2 regions of the Microbacterium sp. CCNWLW41 genome follow, and region 2 is predicted to be linked to the other one. Evidence: riboswitches for the same ligand, from Rfam matches in the RefSeq annotation. Region 2 holds a riboswitch; the other holds the start of a gene.
The links. Region 2 has a riboswitch for glycine ahead of V6R91_RS18530 (glycine cleavage system aminomethyltransferase GcvT). Riboswitches for the same ligand answer to the same signal wherever they lie in the genome.
Positions count from the first base shown of each region.

Region 1: it holds a riboswitch for glycine, as region 2 does, so the genes downstream of both, gcvT (glycine cleavage system aminomethyltransferase GcvT) here and V6R91_RS18530 (glycine cleavage system aminomethyltransferase GcvT) in region 2, are expected to answer to the same signal.

Region 1 is NZ_JBAOJP010000003.1:615,270-623,034, forward strand. Features, by position in the region: gene V6R91_RS14550 (ABC transporter permease) at 1-449, shown strand, start outside; gene V6R91_RS14555 (ABC transporter ATP-binding protein) at 446-1,312, shown strand; gene V6R91_RS14560 (ABC transporter ATP-binding protein) at 1,309-2,157, shown strand; gene V6R91_RS14565 (DUF817 domain-containing protein) at 2,267-3,169, shown strand; glycine riboswitch at 3,194-3,287, shown strand; glycine riboswitch at 3,288-3,383, shown strand; gene gcvT (glycine cleavage system aminomethyltransferase GcvT) at 3,433-4,539, shown strand; gene gcvH (glycine cleavage system protein GcvH) at 4,536-4,913, shown strand; gene gcvP (aminomethyl-transferring glycine dehydrogenase) at 4,970-7,765, shown strand, end outside.
Region 2 is NZ_JBAOJP010000005.1:19,979-27,743, forward strand. Features, by position in the region: gene V6R91_RS18515 (CPBP family intramembrane glutamic endopeptidase) at 1-193, shown strand, start outside; gene gcvP (aminomethyl-transferring glycine dehydrogenase) at 230-3,121, opposite strand; gene gcvH (glycine cleavage system protein GcvH) at 3,118-3,501, opposite strand; gene V6R91_RS18530 (glycine cleavage system aminomethyltransferase GcvT) at 3,498-4,715, opposite strand; glycine riboswitch at 4,764-4,873, opposite strand; glycine riboswitch at 4,875-4,971, opposite strand; gene V6R91_RS18535 (MarP family serine protease) at 5,059-6,231, opposite strand; gene V6R91_RS18540 (NUDIX hydrolase) at 6,386-7,087, shown strand; gene nadA (quinolinate synthase NadA) at 7,114-7,765, shown strand, end outside.

The sequences.
Region 1 (7,765 bases), on a different contig from region 2:
GGGCGGGAGCCGCCTACGTGCTCCGGCTCCAGGCGCGCTCCCTGCGGTCGCGCGACTACGTCTCCGCGGCGAAGGTGGCGGGGGAGAGGAGCGCCCGGGTGATCCTCGTCGAGATCCTGCCGAACCTCCTGCCGCTGCTCACCGCGCAGTTCCTGTTCGCGATCATCTTCGCGATCCTCGGCGAGGCGGGCCTGTCGTACCTCGGCCTCGGCCCCACCGACTCGATCACGTGGGGCACGATCCTCAACGACGCGCAGTCCGGGCAGGCGCTCGGGCGCGGGGCGTGGTGGTGGTTCGTCCCGCCGGGCGTGATGATCGCGCTCCTGGGCTGTGGTCTCGCGCTGATCAACTTCGCGATCGACGAGATCATCAACCCGAAGCTCCGCAACGCCCCGCAGGCGGCCCGCTCCGCCCGCAAGGCCACCAAGACGAAGGGGGTCACCGCATGAGCGGCGCCACCGAGGCGGTCCTCACCGCCCGCAACGTGTCGATCGAGTACGAGGTCGACCCGCCTGTGCAGGCGGTGCGCGACGTCTCCCTGACGCTGAACCGGGGCGAGATCCTGGGCCTGGCGGGGGAGTCCGGCTGCGGCAAGACGACCCTCGCCTACGGGATGAACCGGCTGCTGAAGCCGCCGGCCGTGATGACCGGCGGCGAGATCGTCTTCCACGACCGGGACGGCCACGACATCGACGTCGTGGGACTCGAGGCGGAGGGGCTGCGGGCCTTCCGCTGGGACAAGATCTCGATGGTGTTCCAGGGAGCGATGAACTCGCTCAACCCCGTCATCAGCGTCAAGGCGCAGATCTTCGACATCTTCGACACGCATCGTCCCGGCATGAGCACGGCGCAGAAGACGGCTCGCGCCCAGGAGCTGCTGCAGCTCGTCGGCGTGGATCCCGCCCGTCTGACCAGCTTCCCGCACGAGCTGTCGGGCGGCATGCGCCAGCGCATGATGATCGCCATGGCGCTCGCGCTGGACCCGCAGGTCATGATCATGGACGAGCCGACCACCGCGCTCGACGTGGTCGTCCAGCGCGGCATCATCCGCGAGATCATGCGCCTGCGCGAGCGGCTCGGGTTCGCGGTCATCTTCATCACCCACGACCTGCCGATGCTCATCGAGATCAGCGACCGCATCGCGGTCATGCTGCAGGGGCGGATCGTGGAGCAGGGCACAGCGGAGGAGATCTACCGGAACCCGCAGCACGAGTACACCCGGCGTCTGCTCTCGAGCTTCCCGAGCCTGCGCGGCGATCGGGGCGACTTCGTGCGCACCGGCGTCCAGACCCCTCAGGAGCAGGCCCGATGAGCGCATCCCCCTCCACCCCGACCCTCGAGGCGCGTCGTCTCGTCAAGGACTTCACCCTGCGCTCCGGGCTGAAGACCCGGAAGCTCCACGCGGTGAAGGACGTGTCGTTCACGCTCGAGGCCGGGAAGACCATCGCGCTCGTCGGCGAGTCGGGCTCCGGCAAGTCGACCATCGCGCGGATGCTGATGAAGCTGGAGACGCCGACCTCGGGGGCCATCCTGCTCGACGGGCGCGAGACCGGCACGCGCGGCCGCGACCTCGCGCGCTACCGCTCCGAGGTGCAGATGGTCTTCCAGGATCCCTTCGCGTCCTTGAACCCGTTCCACACCATCGCCCACCACCTCGAACGGCCGCTGCGCATCCACCATCCGGAGCTGAGCGCCGCGCAGGTGCGCGAGCGCGCCCTGCAGCTGCTCGAGCGCGTGCGCCTGTCCCCGGCGGAGAGCTTCGCGGAGCGCCGGCCGCACGAGCTGTCCGGCGGGCAGCGCCAGAGGGTGGCGATCGCGCGGGCGCTGGCTCCCGGGGCGCGGTTCATCGTGGCCGACGAGCCGGTCTCGATGCTCGACGTCTCCATCCGGCTCGGGGTCCTGAACCTCCTCGCCGACCTGCAGCGGGAGGACGACCTGGGCGTCCTGTACATCACGCACGACCTGGCCACCGCCCGCCACTTCAGCGACGAGATCATGGTGCTCTACCACGGCGACGTCGTCGAGCGCGGTCCCAGCGACGAGGTGATCCTGAACCCGCAGCACGAGTACACGCGGACGCTCCTGGATGCGGCGCCCGAGCCGGAGAACCTCGGACGCCTGCGCGACGAGGTGCGCCGCGAGCTCGCCGGCGCCTGACGACCTCCGTCCGCGCGCGGTCCCCCACGGCCGCGCGCGGACGGGGCACCTCCCGGTCCGTGCGGCGCCTTCCCAGCCGCCGAGCGCCGCGGGCGGCTAGCGTCAGCGCATGCAGCAGCCCACTCGGCTCGAAGCGCGGATCGACGCGGCCGCCCGTCGTCTCCTTCTCCGTGCGCCCTCGCGCGGTGTGCCCGGGTTCCTCGTGGAGGCCGCCGTGTTCGTCGCGAAGCAGGCGTGGGCGTGCGTGTTCGGCGCGGTCCTGCTCCTGGCGATCGTGGTCGTGCGCACGCTGTATCCCGCCGATCTCGCGCTCAGCCGGAACGATCTGCTGACGATCGTCGCGGTGCTCATCCAGGTGGTGATGATCACGACCCGCCTGGAGTCCGGCAGGGAGCTGTGGGTGATCATGCTGTTCCACGTCACGGGCACGGTCATGGAGCTCTTCAAGACGGACGTGGGCTCCTGGGCCTATGAGGCCGAGGGCGTGCTGCGCCTGGGCGCGGTGCCGCTGTTCAGCGGCTTCATGTACGCGGCCGTGGGCTCCTATCTCGTCCGGGTGCACCGGCTCTTCGACCTGACCTTCACCCGGTATCCGCCGCTGTGGGCCACGGTGGTCGTGGCCGGGCTGATCTACGCGAACTTCTTCACCCACCACTGGATGTGGGACGCCCGGTGGGTGCTGACCGCGGCGGTGGTCGCGCTGTGGCTGCCCACGGTCATGCACGCGCGGGTGTGGCGCGCCACGCTGCGGATCCCGCTGCTGCTGCCGTTCGTCGGCGTGGCGCTGTTCATCTGGATCGCCGAGAACATCGGCACGCTCACCGGCGCCTGGCTCTATCCGGACCAGGTGCAGGGATGGCAGCTCGTGTCGGCGTCCAAGATCTCGAGCTGGTTCCTCCTGATGATCATCTCGGTGGTCCTCGTCACCCTGGTCGCCCCGCCCCGGCCGCCGGCCCCCGCGCGGTCCCGGCTGCGTGGCGACGCCGGCGGCGCGCCCGTCACGGTAGAGTGAGCCACGACAAGTGAAGACGGCCGTACGATGCGTGCGGGAGAGCCCGGTGCACGCAGCCGGGCACCGAAGGAGCAAGCCTCCCCGCCAATCTCTCAGGTACCCCCACCGCAGGCATCCGGCCACTCTGGAAAGCGAGATCGCACGCTGCGATCTCCGCCGACGGTGAAAGCCCCCTCACGGGCGAAGCTCTCAGGCCCATGACAGAGGGGGAGTTCTCGGATGCCCGTGCCGCGGGTGCCCTTCCGACCCACGGGGAGAACTCCATGACCGACGCCCGCTACACCCCGCTCCGCGAGCGCCATGAGGCGCTGGGAGCGTCCTTCACCGACTTCGGCGGCTGGCAGATGCCGGTGCGGTACACCTCGGACCTCGCCGAGCACCACGCGGTCCGCGAGGCCGCCGGGGTGTTCGACATCTCGCACATGGCGGAGTTCACCGTCGACGGAGCGCGCTCCGGCGAGTACCTCGACTACGCGCTGGCGGGCCGGCTGTCGGCGCTGCCCGTCGGCAAGGCCAAGTACTCGCTGCTGCTCGCCGAGGACGGCGGGATCATCGACGACGTGATCGTCTACCGCCTGGCCGAGGAGCGTTTCCTCATCATCTCCAACGCCGGCAACCGGGAGGCCGTGAGCGCGGCGCTGAGCACGCGTTCCGCGCCGTTCGACGTGACGGTGGCCGACGTGTCCGACGACTACGCGCTGATCGCCGTGCAGGGCCCCGCCGCCGAGGCGATCGTCTCGGCGGTCGACGGGATCGACGACGTCAGCGTGCCCTGGGCCGAGCAGCGGTACTACGCCTGGGCGGACGCCACGTTCCGGGGTGAGCCGCTCCTGCTCGCGCGGACCGGCTACACCGGCGAGGACGGCTTCGAGCTGCTCGTCCCGGCGGCCGCCGCGGCGGCGCTCTGGGACGCGGTCCTCGCTGCGGGCGACGGGCACGGCATCGTCCCCGCCGGTCTCGCCGCCCGCGACACCCTCCGTCTGGAGGCGGGCATGCCGCTGTACGGCCACGAGCTCACGCGCGATACCAAGCCGGCCCAGGCGGGCCTCGGGCGCGTCGTCGTCACCGACAAGGACCGCTTCATCGGCAAGGACGCTGTCGTGCCCGCCGAGGACGCCCGGGTACTCGTCGGCCTGTCCGCCGAGGGACGCCGGGCCGGGCGCGCCGGCTACCCGGTCGTCACCGAGGACGGCGCCGTCGTCGGAGAGATCACCAGCGGCGCCCTGAGCCCCACGCTCGGGCATCCCATCGCCATGGCCTACGTCGATCCCGCGCTCGCCGCGGGGGAGACCCCCCTGTTCCTCGACGTGCGCGGGACGAGGATCCCCGCGAACGTCACCGCCCTGCCTTTCTACCGGAGGAAGAAATGACCGATCTGAACACCCTGCGTTACAGCGAAGAGCACGAGTGGGTCGCCGCTGACGGCACCACCGCGACGGTCGGGATCACCGACTACGCCGCCGACAAGCTCGGTGACGTCGTCTTCGTGGAGCTGCCCGCCGTGGGCACCGAGATCACCGCCGGAAGCGTCGTGGGCGAGATCGAGTCCACCAAGTCCGTCGGCGAGCTCTACGCGCCGGTGGCCGGCACCGTCGTCGCCGTGAACGAGGCCGTCGTGGACGACCCGTCCCTCGTGAACGCGGCGCCGTTCGAGGGCGGCTGGCTGCTCAAGCTCGAGGTCGCCGACGGCGCCGTCGACGCGCTGATGGACCGCGCCGCCTACGTGGCGCTCACGGAGGGCTGAGGGTGACCGCGTTCGCCGACCGCCACATCGGGACCACCGCCGCCGCGCAGCGCGAGATGCTCGCCGCGATCGGCATCGCCGTCGCCGAGCAGGAGCGTCCCGTCGACGCGCTCATGCGCGACGCCGTGCCCGCGTCGATCCGCGACGAGGGCCGCGAGAGCGTGCTGCCGGCCGCCGCCAGCGAGGCGCAGGCCCTGGCGGAGCTGCGCGGACTCGCCGCGCAGAACGTCGTCAACCGCGCCATGATCGGCCTCGGCTACCACGGCACGATCACCCCGAGCGTCATCCAGCGCAACGTCCTGGAGAACCCGTCCTGGTACACGGCGTACACGCCGTACCAGCCCGAGATCTCGCAGGGGCGGCTGGAGGCGCTGATCAACTTCCAGACGATGGTCTCTGAGCTCACCGGCCTGGACACCGCGAACTCGTCGATGCTGGACGAGTCGACGGCCGTCGCCGAGGGCATGCTCCTGGTCCGGCGGGCGTCGAAGGCCACCTCGAACGTGTTCGTGGTGGACGCGGACGCCCTGCCGCAGACCAAGGCCCTCCTTGCGACGCGCGCCGAGGCGGTGGGGATCGAGCTCGTCGAGCGCGACCTCGCCGGGGGCGAGACGCTGCCGGAGGAGCTGTTCGGCCTGTTCGTGCAGTACCCGGGGGCGTCGGGACGCGTCTGGGACCCGTCGGGTGTGATCGATGCGGCGCATGTCGCCGGCGGTCTCGCCGTGGTCGGTGCGGATCTGCTCGCGCTCACCCTGATCGCCTCGCCCGGCTCGCTCGGCGCGGACGTCGCGGTGGGCACGACCCAGCGCTTCGGCGTGCCGATGGGCTTCGGCGGCCCGCACGCGGGATACATGTCGGTGCGGTCGGGGCTGGAGCGCCAGCTGCCCGGCCGTCTGGTCGGGGTCTCGCAGGACGCGGACGGCCACCCGGCCTACCGCCTCGCGCTGCAGACCCGCGAGCAGCACATCCGCCGCGAGAAGGCGACGTCCAACATCTGCACCGCGCAGGTGCTGCTGGCCGTGATGGCCTCGATGTACGCCGTCTACCACGGCCCCGAGGGGCTGGCGCAGATCGCCCGTCGCATCGCCGCGCTGGCCTGGTTCGTCGCCGAGGAGCTGCGCACGTCCGGGGTCGAGGTCGTCCACGACGCGTTCTTCGACACCGTGACCGTGCGCGTCCCGGGCGGCGCGGCCGACGCGGTGGCGCGGGCCCGCGACGAGCACGGGATCCTGCTGCGCCTGGTCGACGCCGACACCGTCGGGGTCACCCTCGACGAGACGACGACCTTCGAGGAGGTGCTCGCCGTGCTCGGCGTCCTGGGTGCGGGGGGCGGGGCGTTCGGGTTCGCCGTCGGCACGAACGACGCCCTTCCGGACGGCCTGCGTCGGCGGGACGACTACCTGACGCACCCGGTCTTCCACGCGCACCGGTCGGAGACGGCCATGATGCGGTACCTGAAGACGCTCGCGGACCGCGACTACGCGCTCGACCGCGGGATGATCCCGCTCGGCTCGTGCACGATGAAGCTGAACGCCGCGACGGAGATGGCGGCCATCACCTGGCCCGAGTTCGCCCAGCTGCACCCGTTCGCCCCCGAGGAGGACGTCCGGGGCTCGCTGGCGCTCATCGATCAGCTCGAGTCCTGGCTCGCCGACGTGACCGGGTACGACGCCGTGTCGCTGCAGCCGAACGCCGGCTCGCAGGGGGAACTCGCGGGCCTGCTCGCCATCCGCGGCTACCACCACGCCAACGGCGACGCTCACCGCACCGTGTGCCTCATCCCGTCCTCCGCGCACGGCACGAACGCCGCGTCGGCGGTCCTCGCCGGGATGAAGGTCGTCGTGGTGGCGACGGACGAGCAGGGCAACGTCGACCTCGGCGACCTGCGCGCGAAGATCGACGCCCATGCGGACGAGCTCGCCGCTCTGATGATCACCTACCCGTCGACGCACGGCGTGTACGAGCACGACGTCCTCGACATCACCGCCGCGGTGCACGCGGCGGGCGGTCAGGTGTACATCGACGGGGCGAACCTCAACGCGCTGCTCGGCTACGCGCGCTTCGGCGACCTCGGCGGCGACGTCTCGCACCTGAACCTGCACAAGACCTTCGCCATCCCGCACGGCGGCGGCGGTCCCGGTGTGGGCCCCGTCGCGGCCAAGGCGCACCTGGCTCCGTTCCTGCCCGGGCACCCGCAGGCGCAGCGGGCCGAGCACGCCGGAGGTTTCGTGTTCGAGGGCGGACCGGTCTCGGCGGCCCCGTACGGGTCCGCCGGCGTCCTGCCGATCTCGTGGGCGTATGTGCGGATGATGGGCGCGGCGGGCCTGGCCGACGCGACGGCCGCGGCCGTGCTGGCGGCGAACTACGTCGCCGCGCGCCTGGAGGCCCACTACCCGGTCCTCTACACGGGCGAGACCGGGCGGGTCGCGCACGAGTGCATCCTCGACCTGCGTCCCCTCAAGGACGCGACGGGGATCACCGTGGACGACGTCGCCAAGCGGCTCATCGACTACGGGTTCCACGCCCCGACCATGTCCTTCCCGGTGGCGGGCACCCTCATGGTGGAGCCGACCGAGTCGGAGGACCTCGGGGAGCTGGAGCGCTTCATCGAGGCGATGATCCAGATCAAGGCGGAGGCGGACGCCGTCGCGTCCGGGCGCTGGCCCGCCGACGACAACCCCCTCGTGAACGCGCCGCACACGGCGGCGTCGCTGATCGCGGGGGAGTGGGGGCACGCCTACACCCGCGAGCAGGCCGCCTACCCGGTGCACTCCCTGATCGCCGGCAAGTACTGGCCGCCGGTGCGGCGGATCGACAACGCCTACGGCGACCGCAACCTCGTGTGCGCCTGC
Region 2 (7,765 bases):
GGGCATCGTCTTCGGCTGGTGCTACCGCCGATGGGGCCGGGTCATGCCGCTCGTGATCGCGCACACGGTGCTCGACGTCGTCGCCTTCGTCGGGTACCCGCTCGCCGTCGCCCTCTGGCCCGGCGTCTTCGCGCCCGTCCCGACGCCGACCCTCACCCCGACCCCGACCCCGACTCCGGCCGCCGCGTCCTGACGGGCCAGGCCGCGGCATCCCGTCGCTCCGGGGGTGTCAGGCGAACGCCTCGATCGGGGGGCACGCGCACACGAGGTTCCGGTCGCCGTAGGCCTGGTCGATGCGGCGCACCGGCGGCCAGTACTTCGTGCGCACGAGCGCGTGGACGGGATACACGGCGGTCTCGCGGGAGTACGGATGCGACCACTCGCCGGCCACGACCGACTCGGCGGTGTGGGGGGCGTTGACCAGCGGGTTGTCGGCGGCGGGCCACTCCCCCGCGGCCACACGGTCGGCCTCGGCCTTGATCGCGATCATCGCCTCGATGAAGCGCTCGATCTCGGCCAGGTCCTCGGACTCCGTGGGCTCCACCATGAGCGTCCCCGCGACCGGGAACGACATCGTCGGGGCGTGGAAGCCGTAGTCGATGAGACGCTTGGCCACGTCGTCCACGGTCACGCCGGTGGCCTCACGCAGCGGGCGCAGGTCGAGGATGCACTCGTGCGCGACGAGTCCCCCCTCACCGGTGTAGAGCACCGGGTAGTGCTCGCGGAGCCGGAACGCGATGTAGTTCGCGGCGAGCACCGCGGACGCGGTCGCCGCGCGGAGGCCCTCGGCGCCCATCATCCGCACGTACGCCCACGAGATCGGCAGGATGCTCGCCGAGCCGTGGGGCGCGGCAGAGATCGGGCCGCCGTCGAACACGCCGCCGGCGTGGTCCTTGCGCTGCGAGAACGGGTGGCTCGGCAGGAACGGCGCGAGGTGCGCCTTGGCCGCGACCGGGCCGACGCCCGGTCCGCCGCCGCCGTGGGGGATCGCGAACGTCTTGTGCAGGTTCAGGTGCGACACGTCGCCGCCGAGGTCGCCGAACCGGGCATAGCCCAGCAGCGCGTTGAGGTTCGCGCCGTCGACGTACACCTGGCCGCCGGCGTCGTGCACCGCCTGCGTGATCTCCAGCACGTCCTGCTCGTACACGCCGTGCGTCGACGGGTACGTGATCATGAGCGCGGCGAGCTCGTCTGCGTGCGCCGCGATCTTCGCACGCAGGTCCTCGAGGTCGACGTTGCCCTGGTCGTCGCAGGCCACGACGACCACCCGCATCCCCGCGAGCACGGCGGATGCCGCGTTGGTGCCGTGCGCCGACGATGGGATGAGGCAGACCGTGCGACCCGGGTCGCCGTTCGCCCGGTGATAGCCGCGGATCGCCATGAGCCCGGCGAGCTCGCCCTGCGACCCCGCGTTCGGCTGCAGCGAGACGGCGTCGTAGCCAGTCACCTCCGCCAGCCACACCTCGAGCTGCTCGATCATCGCGAGATAGCCGTGCACGTCGGCCTCGGGGGCGAACGGGTGCACCCGTGAGAACTCCGGCCACGACACCGCCGCCATCTCGGTGGCCGCGTTCAGCTTCATCGTGCACGAGCCGAGCGGGATCATGCCGCGATCCAGCGCGTAGTCGCGATCGGCGAGCTGCTTGAGATAGCGCATCATGGCCGTCTCGGAGCGGTGGGTGTTGAACACCGGGTGGGTGAGGAACTCCTCGACGCGGCGGAGCTCCGCCGGCACGCCCGCGAGCGGCTCGGCGTCGGTGAACGGCAGCACGCGCTCCCCCTGGGCGCCCGCACCGAGGAACTCCCCCTCCGGCAGGCCGAACGCCCACGCGACGGCCGCCAGGTCGTCCTCGGTCGTGGTCTCGTCGACCGAGACGCCGACCGTCGCGTCGTCCGCCCAGAAGAGCTGATACCCGCGCTCCCGCGCGCGCTCGATCACGCGTCGCGACGCACCGGGCGTCGCGACGCGGATGGTGTCGAAGAACGAGTCCGACCGCAGCGACAGCCCGTACTCGCGCAGTCGCGCGCCGAGCGCCTCGGCCTTCTTCGCGACGTCGGTCGCGATCGCGCGAAGGCCGTCGGGACCGTGGTAGACCGCGTACATCGAGGCCATCACCGCCAGCAGCACCTGCGAGGTGCAGATGTTCGACGTGGCCTTCTCGCGCCGGATGTGCTGCTCGCGCGTCTGCAGCGCGAGGCGGTAGGCGGCGTGACCGGCGGCATCCTGCGACACCCCGACCAGGCGTCCCGGCAGCTGCCGCTCCAGACCCTGACGCACCGCCATGTAGCCGGCGTGCGGGCCGCCGAATCCGAGCGGCACGCCGAACCTCTGGGTCGTGCCGACGGCCACGTCGGCACCGAACGATCCGGGTGAGCGCAGCAGCGTCAGCGCGAGGATGTCCGCGGCGACGACGACGAGACCGCCCGCGACGTGCGCCGCATCGACGACGCCCGAGGGGTCCCAGACGTTCCCCGAGGCGCCCGGGTACTGGACCAGCACGCCGAAGAGCTCGTCGGGCAGCGTCGCGCCGCGGGCGAGGTCGAGCTCGACGAGCCGGATGCCGACGGCCGCCGCCCGGTGGGCGAGCAGGGCCTTCGTCTGCGGGAGCGTGTCGGCGTCGACCACGAAAACGTCGGAGGCGGACTTGGAGCCGCGCCGGGCGACGAGCATGCCCTCGACGACCGCGGTGGACTCGTCGAGCATCGACGCGTTCGCCGTCGCGAGACCAGTGAGATCGGTCACCATCGTCTGGAAGTTGATCAGCGCCTCGAGCCGGCCCTGCGAGATCTCGGGCTGATAGGGCGTGTAGGCGGTGTACCACGAGGGGTTCTCGAGCACGTTGCGCGCGATGACCGACGGGGTGAGCGTGTCGGCGTAGCCGAGTCCGATCATCGGGCGCGCGGTGCGGTTCTGCGACGCCAGCGCGCGCAGCTCGGCGAGCGCCTGCGCCTCCGTCGCAGCGGGCGGGATGTCGCTCGTGGACCGCGGCGTGGCGTGGATGGATGCCGGCACCGCCGCCGCCACGAGCGCGTCGACGCTGTCGTAGCCGAGCGCGTCCAGCATGAGCCGCTGGGCCGCGGCATCCGTCCCGATGTGACGGTCGGCGAACAGACCCGTCATTCGGCGCCCCCGGTCAGCGAGATGTACGCGTCGCGGTCCAGGAGGCCCGCCACCGCGGCGGGGTCGACCGTGATCTTCACGAGCCACCCGGCGCCGAACGGGTCGGCGTTGACGAGACCGGGGTCGTCCACCACGGCGTCGTTGACCGCGACGACCTCGCCCGTCAGCGGCGCGTACAGCTCGCCCACCGACTTCGTCGACTCGATCTCGCCCACGACGGTGGCGGCCGTGACGGCGCTCCCCACGGCGGGCAGCTCCACGAACACGACGTCGCCGAGCTTGTCGGCGGCGTATGAGGTGATGCCGACGGTGGCCACATCGCCGTCGAGGGCGACCCACTCGTGCTCGGCGGTGTACTTGAGGGCGGTGAGGTCGGTCATGTGTTCCTCCGATAGAAGGGCAGGGCGGTCACGGTCGCGGGGATGCGCGTCCCCCGCACGTCGATGTAGAGCTCGGTCGCGGGCGCGCTCGCCGCGGGCGGGACGAAGGCCATGGCGATCGGATGCCCCAGGGTCGGGCTGAGCGCGCCGCTGGTGATCTCGCCCACCGGCGTGTCGGCGTCGGGGCTGTCGAAGACGGCGTACCCGGCGCGGCCGGCGCGACGCCCCTCCGCGACGAGGCCGACGAGCACCGGGGCGTCGGCGGCGGCGCCGGCCTCCAGTGCGGCACGTCCGACGAAGTCGGCGTCCTTCGTCTTCAGCGGCGCGACGCGGCCCAGTCCGGCCTGGGCGGGCAGGACGTCGAGCGAGAGCTCATGGCCGTAGAGCGGCATGCCGGCCTCCAGACGCAGGGTGTCCCGTGCGGCGAGGCCCGCCGGCACCAGGCCGAGCGGTTCGCCGGCCGCGAGCAGCGCATCCCAGAGGGCACCGGCCGCACGGTTCGGAACGAGCAGCTCGAAGCCGTCCTCGCCCGTGTACCCGGTGCGGCCGATGAAGACGTGCTCGCCGTGGAACCGCGACGAGGACCATGCGTAGTATCCGAGGTCCTCGAGCGACGGGTCGGTGCCCTCCAGCGGGGCGGCCTCCAGCACAGCGCGCGCGATGGGGCCCTGCACCGCGATGAGCGCGACCTCGTCGGTGATGTCCGCGACGGTCGCGACGCCGCTCACGCCCTCGAGGTGGAGGAACGCCTCGGTGCCCGCGCCGGCGGGAGGATCTGCGGCGAAGGACGCTGCCACGGGCGCGCGGCGCGCGCGCTCGGCGAACGCGGCGGCCACGGCATCCCGGTTCCCGGCGTTCGCGATCACCAGGAAGCGGTCGTCCGCGATGCGGTAGACGATGACGTCGTCGACGATGCCGCCGTCCTCGGACAGCACGAGCGAGTACTTCGCCTTCCCGACCCGCATCGGCGAGATCGCGCCCGCCACCGCGTAGTCCAGGAATGCGGCGGCGTCGCGACCGGTGACGAGGAACTCGGCCATGTGCGAGATGTCGAACAGGCCCGCGGCGGTGCGGACCGCGTGGTGCTCGGCGAGGTCCGAGGTGTAGCGCACCGGCATCAGCCAGCCGCCGAAGTCGGTGAAGGAGGCGCCGAGCGCCTCGTGGCGCGCATGCAGGACGGTGGTGCGGGGCGGAGCGTCGCTCGGTTCGGTCATGAGTTCTCCCGGTCGTGGGCGGGCAGGCGCCTGTCGACGCCTGTGAACTCCCCCTCTGTCATGGGCCTGAGAGCTTCGCCGGATGCGAGGCATCCTGCTTTCACCGTCGGCGGATCCCGGGCGACGCGTCGCGTCGCTTGAATCGCTTTCCAGAGTCGGCCTGCCCGAACGGTACGCGTACCTGAGAGATTGGCGGGGAGGCTTGCTCCTTCGGTGCCCGGCGATCGCGCTGCCGAGGCTCTCCCGCCCGGGTCATGGGCCGTTGTTGACTTGCGGGGCCAGCATACCGGTCGGCGACCCGATCCACGCGGTTTCGGCGATTCCGTCCGCCGCCGCCGCCGGTTCAGCCCACGCAGGACCCCGACGAGACCGGGTCCGACAGCGACGGCGCCTGGGCGGCGACCGGGGTGAGCTCGGCCATCGTCATGGCGTAGCCGAGGTCCTCGTCGTTCTCCGCCCGCGCGAAGACGACGCCCGCGACGGCACCGTCGGCGGTCAGCACCGGACCGCCCGAGTTGCCCGGCCGCACCACGGACTGCAGCGCATAGATCTCGCGGGGGTTCCACGACTCGTCGTACACGTCGGGGACCGTGGCGGTGCCCACCGACTGCACCGCCGCCGGCACCATGGCGAACGGGCCGCCGAAGGGGTAGCCCTGCACGACGGCCGCGTCGCCGGCGGCGAGCGTGGGAGCGAACGGCAGGGCGGTGGCGCCGAGCTCGTCGACGGCGATCACGGCGATGTCGTCCACGGGATCGAAGTACACGACGCGTCCCTCGCGCGCGGCGACGCCCGGGAGCTCGACGATGGGCGTGTCGACGCCCGCCACGACGTGCGCGTTGGTGACGACGCGGTCGGCGGCGACGACGAATCCGGTCCCGGCCGATCCGCGTCCGCAGGCGTACGCGTTGCCGGTGATGCGGGCGACGGATGCCGCGGCGCGCTGCAGCTCCGGATCGTCCAGGGCGACCGGCGGTGCCGGCTCGACGGTGACCGGCCCGAGGAGCTGGCCGAGGCCGGGCAGCCCGTCGTCGAGGACGGCGCCGCGCAGCTCCGCGAGGGCCGCCGCGACCGGGTCGGGCGTGGCGGCCTCGATGCCCCGCAGGATGCTCGAGGACGCGACGGCCGACGAGACCCCCGGGATGCCGGCGACGGCGACCGCAGGAGCCACGAGGGCGAGCGCGAGGACGGCGGCGAACACCGAGGCGACGCCACCGAGGAAGCGCTCGACGCCGCGGAGCTTCAGCCGGTCGGCGCCCGAGCGCAGCGCCGAGCCGATGGCGGAGCCCAGCGCCGCCCCCACGAACACGAGGCCGACCGCCGTGAGGAGCACGGCGGGGCCGCGCCACACCGGCGACGGGACCCAGGTGCCCACCAGGGGTGTCAGCCAGAACGCGGCCAGTGCGCCGGCGGCGAGGCCGGCGAGGGTGCCGATGCTCGCGAAGAAGCCCCGCTGCGCACCGCTCACGAGAGCGGCCAGCAGGACGAGGACGACGATCACGTCGACGACGATCATCGCCACCCCTTCCGCACGGCCGGACTGCTCCCGCCAGGCTACGCATCGAGCCTGTGAGGGCACCGCGACACCCGGGCTCCGGCGCGTGTTACCCCAGGGGTTTCGCTTCTGGTCACTCTGACACTATGATCGTGGATGGAGAGTTAGAGTCATGATGACAAGAACAGCACCCGACCCCGTCCCGGCCGACGCGATCCGCGTCGCGGTCTCGACGGTGATCTTCACGCTGCGCCGCCTTCCCGGCAGCGACGGCGTCCAGGTGGTGCTCCCGCTGGTGCGGCGCACCCGCGACCCGCACGAGGGCCAGTGGGCGCTCCCCGGCGGCTGGCTGGATGCGGCGGAGGGCCTTGATGCCGCGGCGTCGCGCACGCTCGCCGAGACGACGGGGCTGGCGCCGAGCTACCTCGAGCAGCTGTACGCGTTCGGCGCGGTCGACCGCTCCCCCACCAGGGTCGTCTCGATCGTGTACTGGGCGCTGCTGCGGGCGGACGAGATCGCCGACGGCACGGTCGAGAACGTCGAGTGGTTCGATGCCACGCGGCTCCCGCGACTCGCGTTCGACCACAACGAGATCGTCGACTACGCCCTGTGGCGCCTGCGCAACAAGGTCGGCTACAGCCGCATCGCCCACGGCCTCCTCGCCGACGAGTTCACGCTCGCCGAGCTGCGCGAGGTGTACGAGGTGGTCCTCGGCCGGCGCCTCGATCCGGCGAACTTCCGCCGCCAGGTCGAGAACTCCGGCACCCTCATCCCCACCGACCGGTTCCGCACCGGCAGCCACCGCCCGGCCCGGCTGTACCGGTACAACCAGGACGTCGAACTGGCCGACCGCGGCCCGCTCGGCGCCCGAGACTGACCCGCACCCGAACGAGAGAGCCCATCATGTCCGCCATCAACATCGCTCTGCAGCCTCGGCCAGACCTCGACGCGTCCGTCGATCACGCGATCCAGGCGATCGTCGCCGGTGCGCAGACCGGCGAGACCTGCAACACCGACCTCGCCGCCGGTCCGTGGGACTTCGACGCCCGCCCGGGGTACGGGCCCGGATCGTCGATGGGCGACGTGATCCCGACCGGCGCCCCCCGCCAGGGCGAGCTGCCGCGGGAGTATCGCGAGGCCTCCGAGGAAGAGCTCGACGCGCGCATCCGCGCCGCCAAGGCGACCCTCGGCGAGCGCGTCGTCGTGCTGGGCCACTTCTACCAGCGCGAGGAGGTCGTCGTGCACGCGGACTACGTGGGCGACTCGTTCCAGCTCGCCAACGCGGCGCTCGAGCACCCGGACGCCGAGGCGATCGTGTTCTGCGGCGTGCACTTCATGGCGGAGACCGCCGACCTGCTGTCGCGGCCCGAGCAGGCGGTCATCCTGCCCAACCTCGCCGCGGGCTGCTCGATGGCCGACATGGCCGACATCGACCAGGTCGAGGAGTGCTGGGAGCAGCTCGCCGACGTCTACGGCGAGCTCGACGCCGTCGACGAGGAGGGCCTCGTCCCCGTCGTCCCCGTGACCTACATGAACTCCTCGGCCGCCATCAAGG